DNA from 3 places in the Pseudoxanthomonas sp. LARHCG66 genome. Region 1 is predicted to be linked to each of the others. Evidence: riboswitches for the same ligand, from Rfam matches in the RefSeq annotation. Region 1 holds a riboswitch; each other region holds the start of a gene.

The links. A riboswitch is a leader RNA that binds a small molecule or an ion and turns the genes downstream of it on or off. The one in region 1 is predicted to bind cobalamin.
Region 2: linked by a shared signal. The riboswitch ahead of metE (5-methyltetrahydropteroyltriglutamate--homocysteine S-methyltransferase) and the one ahead of btuB (TonB-dependent vitamin B12 receptor) in region 1 are both predicted to bind cobalamin.
Region 3: linked by a shared signal. The riboswitch ahead of ACIPRS_RS14080 (ribonucleoside-diphosphate reductase subunit alpha) and the one ahead of btuB (TonB-dependent vitamin B12 receptor) in region 1 are both predicted to bind cobalamin.

What each region holds. Positions count from the first base shown of each region.
Region 1 is NZ_JBIXJW010000006.1:166,878-170,865, forward strand. Features, by position in the region: gene btuB (TonB-dependent vitamin B12 receptor) at 1-1,795, opposite strand, end outside; cobalamin riboswitch at 1,921-2,137, opposite strand; gene ACIPRS_RS16885 (TfoX/Sxy family protein) at 2,258-2,629, opposite strand; gene ACIPRS_RS16890 (GAF domain-containing protein) at 2,626-3,111, opposite strand; gene ACIPRS_RS16895 (TMEM175 family protein) at 3,191-3,925, shown strand; gene bioD (dethiobiotin synthase) at 3,930-3,988, shown strand, end outside.
Region 2 is NZ_JBIXJW010000004.1:288,498-292,485, forward strand. Features, by position in the region: gene metE (5-methyltetrahydropteroyltriglutamate--homocysteine S-methyltransferase) at 1-1,700, opposite strand, end outside; cobalamin riboswitch at 1,900-2,133, opposite strand; gene ACIPRS_RS14105 (serine hydrolase domain-containing protein) at 2,241-3,503, shown strand; gene ACIPRS_RS14110 (linear amide C-N hydrolase) at 3,504-3,988, opposite strand, start outside.
Region 3 is NZ_JBIXJW010000004.1:280,689-284,676, forward strand. Features, by position in the region: gene ACIPRS_RS14070 (sterol desaturase family protein) at 1-8, shown strand, start outside; gene hglS (2-oxoadipate dioxygenase/decarboxylase HglS) at 83-1,447, shown strand; cobalamin riboswitch at 1,743-1,961, shown strand; gene ACIPRS_RS14080 (ribonucleoside-diphosphate reductase subunit alpha) at 2,235-3,988, shown strand, end outside.

The DNA.
Region 1 (3,988 bases):
CGCGGTCGAACACGTTGCCGACCTTCGCCTGCAACGTCCAGGCCGGCGCGATGGCGTACTCCAGGCGCAGGTCCAGCGTGCTGTAGCCGCCCAGGCGATCGGTGTTGGCCAGGTTGTCGTAGCGCTCGCCCGCCGCGTTGAACGTCACGCCGGTACGGAACGCGCCGAACGCGCGATCCACGTCGATGCGCGCGGTATTGCGTGGACGACGTGCCAGCAGGTTGTCGTGGTTGGGGCCCGCCGAACGGTTGCGCGGGTCGGTGTGACTCAGCTGGGTGGCGATGTCGAAACCGCCCAGCGTGAAGTCGACCGTGAACTCCGCGCCGCGGATGCGCGCTTCGTCGATGTTGTTGGGCAGGAAGATCGCCGCATCGTATGAGATCAGCTGGTCCACCTTGTTCTGGTAGACGTTGAACGTCCAGTTCCAGCTGTCCGCGTACCGCGCGATGCCCAGGTTGACGCTCTCGGATTCTTCGGGCTTCAGGTCGGGGTTGCCGAAGAACGGGTAGTACAGATCGTTGAAGCTCGGCGCCTTGAAGCCGGTGGCCACGCTGGCGGTCAGCTTCAGGCCGTTGTCGAAGCCGAATCCGTAGCCCAGGCTGCCGGTGGTGTGGTTGCCGAACTGTTCGTTGTCGTCGTTGCGGACGCTGGCCTGCAGCTGGTGCGCACCGAAGCGGCCCTGGTACTCGACGAAGCCGGCCAGGTTGTCGCGCTGGGTGACGTCGAAGTCGGTGGCGCTTTCCACCTTGTCGTCCTGCCAGTCGATGCCGGCGGTCAGCAGCTGGTTGGCGGCCACCGTGAAATCGCCCTGCAGCGAAGCCACGTAGCGGCGCGTCTCGAAATAGCCGGACTGCACGTCGTCATGGAAATCGTCTGATTTGTCGTCGTTGCGGCCCAGGCTCAGCTGCAGGCCGACCTTCTCGCTCGGCGTATAGCGCAGCTTGGTGCCGATCACCTGCTGCACCGTTTCCGAGCGATTGGTGAAGCTGCCGTCGAATTCGCTCTTGCCCTCGGCGCGCAGTGCGTTGGCTTCCATCGTCAGCGTATCGGTGAAAGAGTAACCGCCGCGCAGGTTGGCCGACGTGTTGCGGTAGCCATCGCGGTCGGGTTCGTCGGTAAAGCAACCAGCGCCGAAGTCGAACGGGATGCCCGGATCCGGACCGCGTCCACGGCAGGCATTGAAGCCATCCGTCCGCGTATGCGCCACGTCCGCGCCGAACCAGCCGCGCGCATTGCCGCCGCCGATGCCGGCGCTGGCTTCACGCGTGCTGTCGCTGCCCACGCCGATGCGGAAATTCGGACGCACCTTGCCGGTGTTGCGACGGGTGAACACCTGGATCACGCCGCCGATGGCTTCCGAGCCGTACAGGCTTGAGCGCGGGCCGCGCACGATCTCGACGCGATCGATCTGATCGATCGGCAGGTCCTGCAGCGCCGGCAGGCCGGCGGTCGCCGAGCCCATGCGGACGCCGTCGATCAGCACCAGCACATGGTCCGATTCGGTGCCGCGCAGGTTGAGCGTGGTGATCTTGCCGGCCCCGCCCTGGTTGGCGAGCGAAATGCCGGCGCGGCCTTGCAACAGTTCGGACAACGAACGGGCCTGGCTGCGCTGGATCGCTTCACGATTGATCACCTGCGCGGGGACCAGGCTGTCCTCGACCGCGACAGCGGTTCGGGTGCCGGATACCACGACTTCGTCGAGGTCGGTCGTGCTGCGGTCCTGCGCCTGCGCCGCGAACGGCAGCGCCAATGCGACCGCGAGGGCCAGGTGGGAAAGGGGAAAACGGCTGTACATCGGATTCAACTCCATCGCGCGCCCCGCGCGCATTCTTCGGCGTGGAGTTGCGACGGGGAAGGGAGCGTTGCGGACAGCGCAGCAGACAGGCAGCGGCGCGGCACGCCGCGACGCCCTCCGCATCGCAACCAGTGGACTCCCAGGCCGGTCTCCGGGCTTGCGAACGAGTGCAGGGCACTCCGCCTTGGCGCCTTCCCATGCAATGCACAGTGGCCGATGCCGCGGCTGTTGTTCGCCTACCGTTGCGGGGGCAGCGCCGGAATGCCGCGTATCGCGGGTCACCGGCTTCCCGTTTCAACCCGGGCGTGGAAGCCACGGGTCACCTGAAAGCGCGCGCAGTATACGGGAAGCCAACGCGTTCCTGCCCGCACAGGTGCAGGAGGGGCTTCAGCTTCGATGCTCTTCGAGCAGCCCCCTATGGAGTTGCTGAAAAGCATCGGGGCTGAAGCCCCGATGCAGGAGTCAGTCGTCGCCGCCTGGCGAGTCGAACAGGTTGAGCGAAGGGCCCGTGTCTTCTTCGCGCTCGGTGTGCGTCGTGGTCACCGGGCCTGCAGCGGGTCGGCCGCGCGGCGGCGGCAGCAGGGCCGCCGCCGCGTCGTAGGCCACCAGCAATGCACTGCGGCGATCCTCGGGCAGCTGCTGCCAGTGGCAGTCCAGCAGGGCGCCTTCCAGCGCATAGAGCAGGTTGAGGCTGGGCCGGAATCCCGCGCGCTTGACCCGTATGAAGGCTTCCACCGCGCCGACGCCCTCCAGGTCCTCCTGCGTGCGCAGGCCGACCTGGCGCAGCCAGGCGGCGGACTTGGGGCCGATGTTGCGCAGCTTGGTGCCTGTCATGTCAGCGAATCCACGAAGATGGCGGCGATGCGTTCCATGCCCGCCTGGTCGTCGGCATCGAAGCGCGCCAGGCGTGGGCTGTCCAGGTCGAGCACGCCGACCAGTTCGTCCCCTTTCACCAGCGGTACCACCAACTCCGAGCGTGAAGCGGAATCGCAGGCGATGTGGCCCGGGAAGGCCTCCACATCGTCCACGCGCTGGGTCTGGCGGGTGCGTGCGGCGGCTCCGCAGACCCCCTTGTCCAACGGGATCCGCACGCAGGCTGGTAAGCCTTGGAACGGGCCAACGACCAATTCCCGGCCATCGAAGAAGTAGAAGCCGGCCCAGTTGAGGTCCGGCAGGGCGTGGTAGAGCAGTGCGGCCAGGTTGGCGGCATTGGCGATCCGGTCCGGTTCGCCGGCCAGCAGGGCACGGGCCTGCGCGGCCAGCTGTGCGTATTGTTCCGGCTTGCTGCCGGTGAGCGTCTGGGAGGCGAATGACATGGCGTCGATTCTACTCCCGCGTCCTGCGGGACGGCCCGATATGATGCGTCCCATGCGCATGGGCTGACGGGGGCGACAGGTGGGCGCGAATGCACGCGATGAAGAAGAAGCGGGTTGGCGTGGCCATGGCGTGACGCGGCTGGAGGCATTCGTCGATGCGGCGTTCGCGTTCGCGGTCACTTTGCTGGTCATCTCCGTGGAGCGCATTCCTGACAGCATCGGCGGCGTACTGCAGGCGCTGAAGAACATACCGGCGTTCGCCGCCAGCTTCGCGATGGTGGCGATGTTCTGGTACGCGCATGTGCGCTGGAGCCGGCGCTATCGGCTGGGCACCGTCCCGGCCACGCTGCTCAGCCTGTTGCTGGTGTTCCTGGTGCTGGTCTACGTGTATCCGCTGCGGCTGCTGCTGGGTACGTTCTTCGGGTGGATCACGGGCGGGTGGCTGCCGATGCCGCTGTCCGACGCCAACGGTCCGCGTCCGCTGGCCTTCATGTTCATTTTCTACGGGCTCGCGTTCGCGTCGATGTCCGCCTGCGTAGGCGGTCTGTATGCGCTCGCATGGCGCGCGCGTGGCCGGCTGCGGCTGGATGGCGATGCCGCCGCCAACGCAGCTGGGGAGGTCGCATCGCATGCCTATTTCGTTCTCGTCAGCCTGGTGTCGGTGCTGATCGCGCTGCTGCTGACCGAGCACTCGCGGTCGTGGCAGGTCGCATTGCCGGGCAGCGTGTATTTCCTGCTTTCGTTCACCGGCCTGGTGCATGTGCGTGGCCAGCGCTGGGGCGCGCGCCGCTGGCCGGAGCGCGCAGATGGATAGGCCGATGGACCGGCTGTTCGTCACCGGTACCGACACCGGCGTCGGCAAGACCGTTGCCAGTGC
Region 2 (3,988 bases), on a different contig from region 1:
GACCACTGCAGCACCGTCACCGGGCCGGTCAGCATGCCCTTCATCGGCCGGTCGGTCAGCGACTGCGCGTACTGCGACCAGCGCACCGTCATCGGCGCCGGGCGCTGTACGTCGCCGTAGATTACCGGCGGCTTCACGCAGCGCGAGCCGTAGCTCTGTACCCAGCCATTGCGGGTGAAGGCGAAGCCTTCCAGCTGTTCGCCGAAGTACTCCACCATGTCGTTGCGCTCGAACTCGCCATGCACCAGCACGTCGATGCCGATCTCTTCCTGGAAGCGGACGCAGCGTTCGGTCTCCTCGCGCAGGAAGGCTTCGTAGTCCGCGTCCGGCAGCTTGCCGCTCTTGTTCCTTGCCCGTGCCTCGCGCACTTCGTGGGTCTGCGGGAACGAGCCGATGGTGGTGGTCGGGAAATCCGGCAATCCGAAGCGTGCCGCCTGCGCGGCACGGCGTTGCGGGTAAGGCGAATCGCGATGGATGTCGGCGACCTCCGTCGATGCCAGGCGCGCCGCCACTGCGGGACGATGCACGCGCGCCGAATGCCGGCGCGATTCGATCCGGTCGCGGGCGATGGCCAGGCCCGGCTCCGCCGCGCGCGGATCGCGCAGGGCATCGGACAGCAGGCGCAGTTCTTCGATCTTCTGGCGCGCGAAGGCCAGCCACGATCGCAGGTCGGAAGGCAACGCCTTCTCGCCGGCCACGTCGACCGGCACGTGCAGCAGCGAACACGACGGCGACAACCACAACGCGATGTCGCCGACATGGCCCTGCGCGTACTTCGCCAGGATCAACGCGTTGTCCAGGTTCGTGCGCCAGATGTTGCGACCGTCCACCAGCCCCGCCGACAGCACGCGGCCCTTCGGCAGATGCTTCAACACCTCGTCCAGTTGCTCCTTGCCGCGCACCAGGTCGACATGCAGGCCATCCACCGGCAGCGCGCACGCGAGCGGCAGGTTGTCGCCCAGGCGGCCGAAGTAGGTCGCCAGCAGCAGCGACGGCCGCGCCCCTTTCGCCAGCGTGGCATAGGCCTGCACATAGGCGGCGCGCGCGGCATCATCCAGATCCAGCACCAGGCAGGGTTCGTCGATCTGCACCCAGTCCGCCCCTGCGTCGTGCAGCCTGGCCAGCAGCGCCGCGTACACCGGCAGCAATGCTTCCAGCAGCGCGAGACGATCGCTGCCATCCACCGTCTTGGCCAACAGCAGGAAACTCACCGGCCCCAGCAGCACGGGCCGCGCGGCATGGCCGGCGGCGCGCGCTTCCAGGAATTCCGCCACCGGCTTGTCGCCACGCAGGCGGAAGGTCTGGCCGGCGTGCAGCTCCGGCACCAGGTAGTGGTAGTTGGTGTCGAACCATTTGGTCATCTCCAGCGCGCGCAGGTCGGCACCGCCGTCCTGCACGCCGCGCGCGAGTGCGAAATAGCCGGCCAGCGGATCGGCGTCGGCCAGCGCGCGGTAGGCGTCCGGGATGGCATCGAACAGGAAGGCGGTGTCCAGCACGTGGTCGTACAGCGCGAAGTCGTTGCACGGCACGACATCGGCGCCGGCCTCGCGCTGCAGCTGCCAGTGGCGATGGCGCAGGTCGCGCGCGGTGCGCTGGAGGTCGTCGGCGGTGCTTTCGCCCCGCCAGTAGCTTTCCAGGGCGGATTTCAGTTCGCGCTTCACGCCGATGCGCGGGAAGCCGAGGGTGGTAACGGTGGTCATGGTGCGTGTCCTCATGCGGTAGCGGATGAGGAACGAAGGAACCGCGCGCCAGGCCAGGGCCCGCCACGCCAGCGACCTTCGCCCCCGCGGGCGAGCCGGAGTGCCGAAGTCGGGCGCAGGAGGACGCATCCGGGCAGGCGCGCACGGACACGGGCTCCGGCCACCTCCCCTCGGAAGCTCCAGGTCAGTCGGAGGACGGTCGTGTCCTCCGGCCAGGGCAGGTCTTCGGGCTCATGGACGGGCGCGGGTGCGCTGGCCTACTTCCCGCCGCTTCCCGGTCCGCGAGGACCAGTGCTGTTGGCGAGGTTCGTTTCCAAATACCGCTGCGGGGCAGCGCCGGAATAGGCCCATGGAACAGGCCGCACCGGCTTCCCTTTTAATTCCATCGCTATATCTGGATAAAGCGATGGAATCCTTGGCGATGGGCAAAGTACCCCCGGCATGGTGGTACGTCAAGTGCAGCCATGACGATCTCGCGGCGGGGTTTGCGGTCGCTCGTTCGTCCACCTCCATGACGCCACGATCTTCAACCAGGCCCGCATGAATCATCCCTCCCTGCCATCCCTCCCGCGCCGCCGCTGGCTGAAGACCGCCGCCCTGTCGACCCTGGCGGCCGCGACCTGGCCGCAGGTCACCCGCGCCGCCGCCTGCGACGATGCTGCCGGCTGGATCCCGCCCGATCCTTTCCTCGCCGACCTGCCGCGCCTGATGCAGGCATTGCGTGTCCCGGCCATCGGCCTGGCGGTGGTGGAACGCGGCGAGGTGGTGTGGTCACGCAACCTCGGGGTATCGAATGCGCAGGCGCGTACGCCGGTGGCGGACGACACGCTGTTCGAGGATGCCTCGCTCAGCAAGCCCGTGTTCGCCTACCTGGTGCTGCAACTGGCGGACCAGGGCGTGATCGATCTCGACGCGCCGCTGGTGCGTTACCGGCGGATGGACTACCTGGCCGATCACCCCTGGGTGGACCTGGTCACCGCGCGCGACGTGCTGCGCCATTCCACCGGCATGCCGAACTGGCGCAAGGATCCGGCGAACGAAAAACTGGTGCCCGCAGTGAAGCCCGGCACGCGCATCGACTATTCGGGCGAGGCGATCTTCTGGCTGCAACTGGTGGTGGAGACGCTGACCGGCGAGAGCCTGGACGAGTCCATGCAACGCCTGTTGTTCGGTCCGGCCGGCATGCGCGACAGCAGCTACACGTGGAGCGCGGACCTCGCCGCGCGTTCGGTCCATGGCCATCGTGCCGTCGAGGACGAAGAGCCCGGCATGCCGCCGCAGATGCTGCGCGAACAGTGGAGCGCGGCGCAGGTCATCGCCGGTCGCTGGGGCAGGCCGCTGTCCGCGTGGCGTTACGAAGACGCCGCGCGCGCACTGCCACTCGTGCAGGCGATCACGCCCAAGGGCCTGGTGAACTGGCCCGGCGACATCCTGGCCAATGCCGCGGCCAGCCTGCGCACCACGCCGACGGACTACGCCCGCTTCATGGCGCTGATGGTGCGTACGCCGCGCGCGCCCTGGCAGATCAGCGAGGCCACGCGCACGGCGATGCTGACGAAGCAGATCGACGTGCCCGGCCGCTGGACCGAGAAGGGCCTGGGCTGGAACCTGGAAGCCACGCCGCGCGGGCCCGTGTTCTACCACTCGGGCAGCAATGGCGGCATCTTCAAGAACTTCGCCCTGGGCGATCTTGCCGGCCAGCGCGCGCTGGTGGCGCTGACCAATGGCGGCAGCGGCAACGTGCTGTACCGGCGCGTGGTGCGCGCGGCCACCGGTCACGACCTGCTGGCGTTCGACCTCTGACTACAGGCCCAGGAACTCGAACGGCTCCGCCGGCCTGAAGTCCTTCACCGCATTGCCGGCGAACACGTTGCGCTGGTCAGGGCCCAGGTCCAGACGCAGCACCTTGCCGGTCTCCTTCGAGAAGTCCACGTCCTTCAGGTCCACCCAGAAGGTGTTGGGCGTCAATGCGGATTCGAAGAAGTACAGCCTGCGCTTGTGGTCGGCCACCGTGCGCCAGCGGGTGGACGAAATGTTGGGCTCCTCCGGCGTGTTGATGCCGAATGGCACCGACGCGTTGCGGATCACGCTGAAGACACTGGCCAGTGCCTTCACCGGATCTTCGCTCTTGGGAATCGCGTTGACGTGGAACGACGCGCGCGCGAAGCGGTCCGAGGCGCGGTTCGTGCCCGGCAGCATCACCGTGCCACCGATCTGCTTCCAGTACGCGTTGAGCGCGAGCTGCTGGTCGAACACCGGCGAGTTGGTCATCACCTGGTACTGGCGCC
Region 3 (3,988 bases), on a different contig from region 1:
GCCGTTGAGAGTGGCCCGCGCCCGCCCGGGCGGCGACAATACGCGCCCCCGGCGGCCCCACGCCGCCCGCATGCCGAGCCCCATGACCGCTTTCGTTCCGCCCGACCGCATCCGCGGCCTGTTCGCCCAGGCCATGTCCGACATGTACCGCACCGAGGTGCCACTGTACGGCGACCTGATCGCGCTGGTCGGCGACATCAATGCCGACACGCTGGCCCGCGACACCGCGCTGGCGGACCGCCTGCAGCGCACCGGCGAGACCGGGCGGCTGGACTTGGAGCGCCATGGTGCAATTCGCGTCGGCACGCCGGCGGAACTGGCGATGCTGGGCCGCGTGTTCGCGCTGATGGGCATGCACGCGGTGGGCTACTACGACCTGACCGTGGCCGGCGTGCCGGTGCATGCCACCGCGTTCCGCCCACTGACCGAAGAAGCGCTGGCCGCCAATCCGTTCCGCATCTTCACCTCGCTGCTGCGGCTGGAGCTGATCGCGGACGCGGCCTTGCGCACGGAAGCCGAGGCCATTCTGGCCCGCCGCGACATCTTCACCGCGGGCGCGCGTGCCCTGGTGGCACAGGCCGAACGCGATGGCGGACTGGGTGAGGCCGACGCGCAGCGCTTCGTCGCCGAAGTTCTCGAGACCTTCCGCTGGCACGGCGATGCCACCGTCTCGCTGCAGACCTACCAGGCCCTGCACGGCCTGCACCGGCTGGTCGCCGACGTGGTCAGCTTCCATGGCCCGCACATCAACCACCTGACCCCGCGCACGCTGGACATCGATGCCGCGCAGGCGGCGATGCTCGACCGTGGCATCCAGGCCAAGGCCCTGATCGAAGGCCCGCCCCGCCGTGCGGTGCCGATCCTGCTGCGACAGACCAGCTTCAAGGCGCTGGAAGAGGAAGTCGCCTTCCCCGATGCCAGCGGCACGCTGGTACCCGGCAGCCACAGCGCGCGCTTCGGCGAGATCGAACAGCGCGGCCTGGCGCTGACGCCGGCCGGACGCGAACTCTACGACCGACTGCTGGCGCAGGTGCGCCAGGCAGGCGGTGCCGGCAATACCTCGGCGGACTATCCGCAGCGGCTGGCGGCCGCGTTCGCCGCGTTCCCGGACGACGAGGACACGCTGCGCCGTGAGGGCCTGGGCTACTTCCGCTACCGCCTGACCGATGCCGGCGCAGCACTGCCCGCCAGCGAGCGCACAGCGATGACGCCTGACGCGCTGGTCGAGGCGGGCCACGCCGTGGTCGATCCCATCGTCTACGAAGACTTCCTCCCGGTCAGCGCGGCGGGCATCTTCCAGTCCAACCTGGGCGGCGGCGAACAGCGCGCGTATGACGCGCACGCCAACCAGGAAGCGTTCGAAGCAGCACTGGGCAAGACGATCCACGACCCGTTCGCGCTGTACCAGCAGGCGCAAGACGCGTCGATCGCCGCGCTGAAGGCGTGATGCTCCTTCCCCTCTCCCTGCGTGAGCGGGGAGAGGGTGCCGAAGGCGGGTGAGGGGCGAACGAAGTCCGGGCACCCAATGCGTCGGATCGCGACAGCGCTTTTGATGCCAAAGAGCTTCATGCACGAATCATCACCGCGCCTGCCCCTCATCCGCCCCCGTATCCAGTACGGGGCAGGCTCTCCGGGCACCTTCTCCCCGCCGCGCGGGGAGAAGGCTTCAAAGCGTGAAACCCGCATCGCGTCGACATCGGCTGTTCCACACAACATTTGGTGTTGACGCTTCCATACACCCCCACTATCTTGTGGCCGTCGGTTCCGGAGATGGCTAGTCTCCGGATGAAAAGGGAAGCCGGTGACGCCTCGCGCCACTCCGGCACTGCCCCGCAGCGGTAATTGGGAACGACCCCGCCACACAGCACTGAGGCCCACGCCTCGGGAAGCGGCGGACTAGGAGGAAGGCACCGCCTTCCACGCCCATGAGTCCGAAGACCTGCCGACAGCCGCGCGTTGCACACCGCGCGGTGCCGGCCGCGGATTCTCCGGGGGGAGATGGCTGGCGAAGCAGGGCACCCGCAGTCCGACTGCGTGGTCTCGCCGCCTGCGACGCCGCTTCCCCACTGTGATTCCCCATCCGGCCTTCCGCTGCCCCGCGAGGGACGGGCCGCCGCGTGCACCACGCATGGAGGAATCTCGTGACCCAGATCGACACCGCCGTCGCCGACGCAGGCACCACCCCGTCCCAGAAGGACGCGTTTTCTCTGACCCCGCCGCCCACCGCCACCGCGATGAGCGTGACCAAGCGCAATGGCGGCCGCGAGCCGGTGGACCTCAACAAGATCGTGCGCGCGGTGCAGCGCAACTGCGAAGGCCTGCACGCCATCGACCCGATGCGCGTGGCCACCCGCACCATCTCCGGCCTGTACGACGGCGCCAGCACGCGCGAACTGGACGAACTGTCGATCCGCACCGCCGCGCTGCTGACCGGCGAGGAGCCCGAATACAGCCGCCTGGCCGCGCGCCTGCTGGCCGGCTACATCGTGAAGGAAGTCACCGGCCAGGAGATCCACGCGTTCTCGCAATCGGTCACCCGCGGCCACGAGGTCGGCCTGATCAACGACCGCCTGCTGAACTTCGTGCAGACCAACGCGCGCAAACTCAACGACGCGCTGGATGCCTCGCTCGACCTGCACTTCGACTACTTCGGCCTGCGCACGCTGTACGACCGCTACCTGCTGCGCCACCCGCACACCCGCAAGGTGATCGAGACCCCGCAGCAGTTCTTCCTGCGCATCGCCTGCGCGCTGAGCGAGGACGTGCCGGAAGCGCTGGCGCTGTACCGCCGCATGGGCAACCTGGACTACCTGCCCAGCTCGCCGACGCTGTTCAACAGCGGCACCACCCACGAACAGCTGTCCTCGTGCTTCCTGCTGGATTCGCCGCAGGACACGCTGGAGTCCATCTACGCCAAGTACGGCGACATCGCGCAGCTGAGCAAGTTCAGCGGCGGCATCGGCGTGAGCTACACCCGCGTGCGCTCGCGCGGCTCGCTGATCAAGTCCACCAACGGCCACAGCAACGGCATCGTGCCATGGCTGAAGACGCTGGATTCCTCGGTCGCCGCGGTCAACCAGGGCGGCAAGCGCAAGGGCGCGGCCTGCGTGTATCTGGAAACCTGGCATGCCGACATCGAGGACTTCCTCGAGCTGCGCGACAACACCGGCGACGAAGCCCGCCGTACGCACAACCTCAACCTGGCCAATTGGGTGCCGGACCTCTTCATGAAGCGCGTGGAGGCCGATCAGGAATGGTCGCTGTTCGATCCGCGCGTGGTGCCGGAGTTGACCGACCTGTACGGCGCTGCATTCGAGCTGGCGTACACGCAGGCCGAGACGCAGGGCAAGGCGATGAAGACCATCTCCGCCCGCAAGCTCTACGGCCGCATGATGCGTACGCTGGCCGAGACCGGCAACGGCTGGATGACCTTCAAGGACAAATGCAACGCCGCCAGCAACCAGACCCTGCGTGCCGGCAACGTGATCCACCTGTCCAACCTGTGCACCGAGATCCTCGAGGTCACGTCGACCGAAGAGACGGCGGTGTGCAACCTGGGCTCGATCAACCTCGCCCGCCATTTCGACGAGGACGGGTATTTCGATTTCGACAAGCTGGCCGAGACCGTGCGCCTGGCCGTGCGCCAGCTGGACCGCGTGATCGACCTGAATTTCTATCCGATCGAAACCGCGCGCCGCGGCAACCTGCGCTGGCGCCCGGTGGGCCTGGGCTGCATGGGCCTGCAGGATGTGTTCTTCAAGCTCCGCCTGCCGTTCGACAGCGCCGAAGCGCGTGCGATGTCGGCGAAGATCGCCGAGACCATCTACTTCCACGCACTCGAAACCTCGGTGGAACTGGCGCAGGAACGCGGCCGCCATCCGTCGTTCGCCGATACCCGCGCCGCCAACGGCGAACTGCAGTTCGATGCATGGAACGTTGTGCCCGAGAACGCAGAGCGCTGGGACGCGCTGCGCGCGCGCATCAAGGA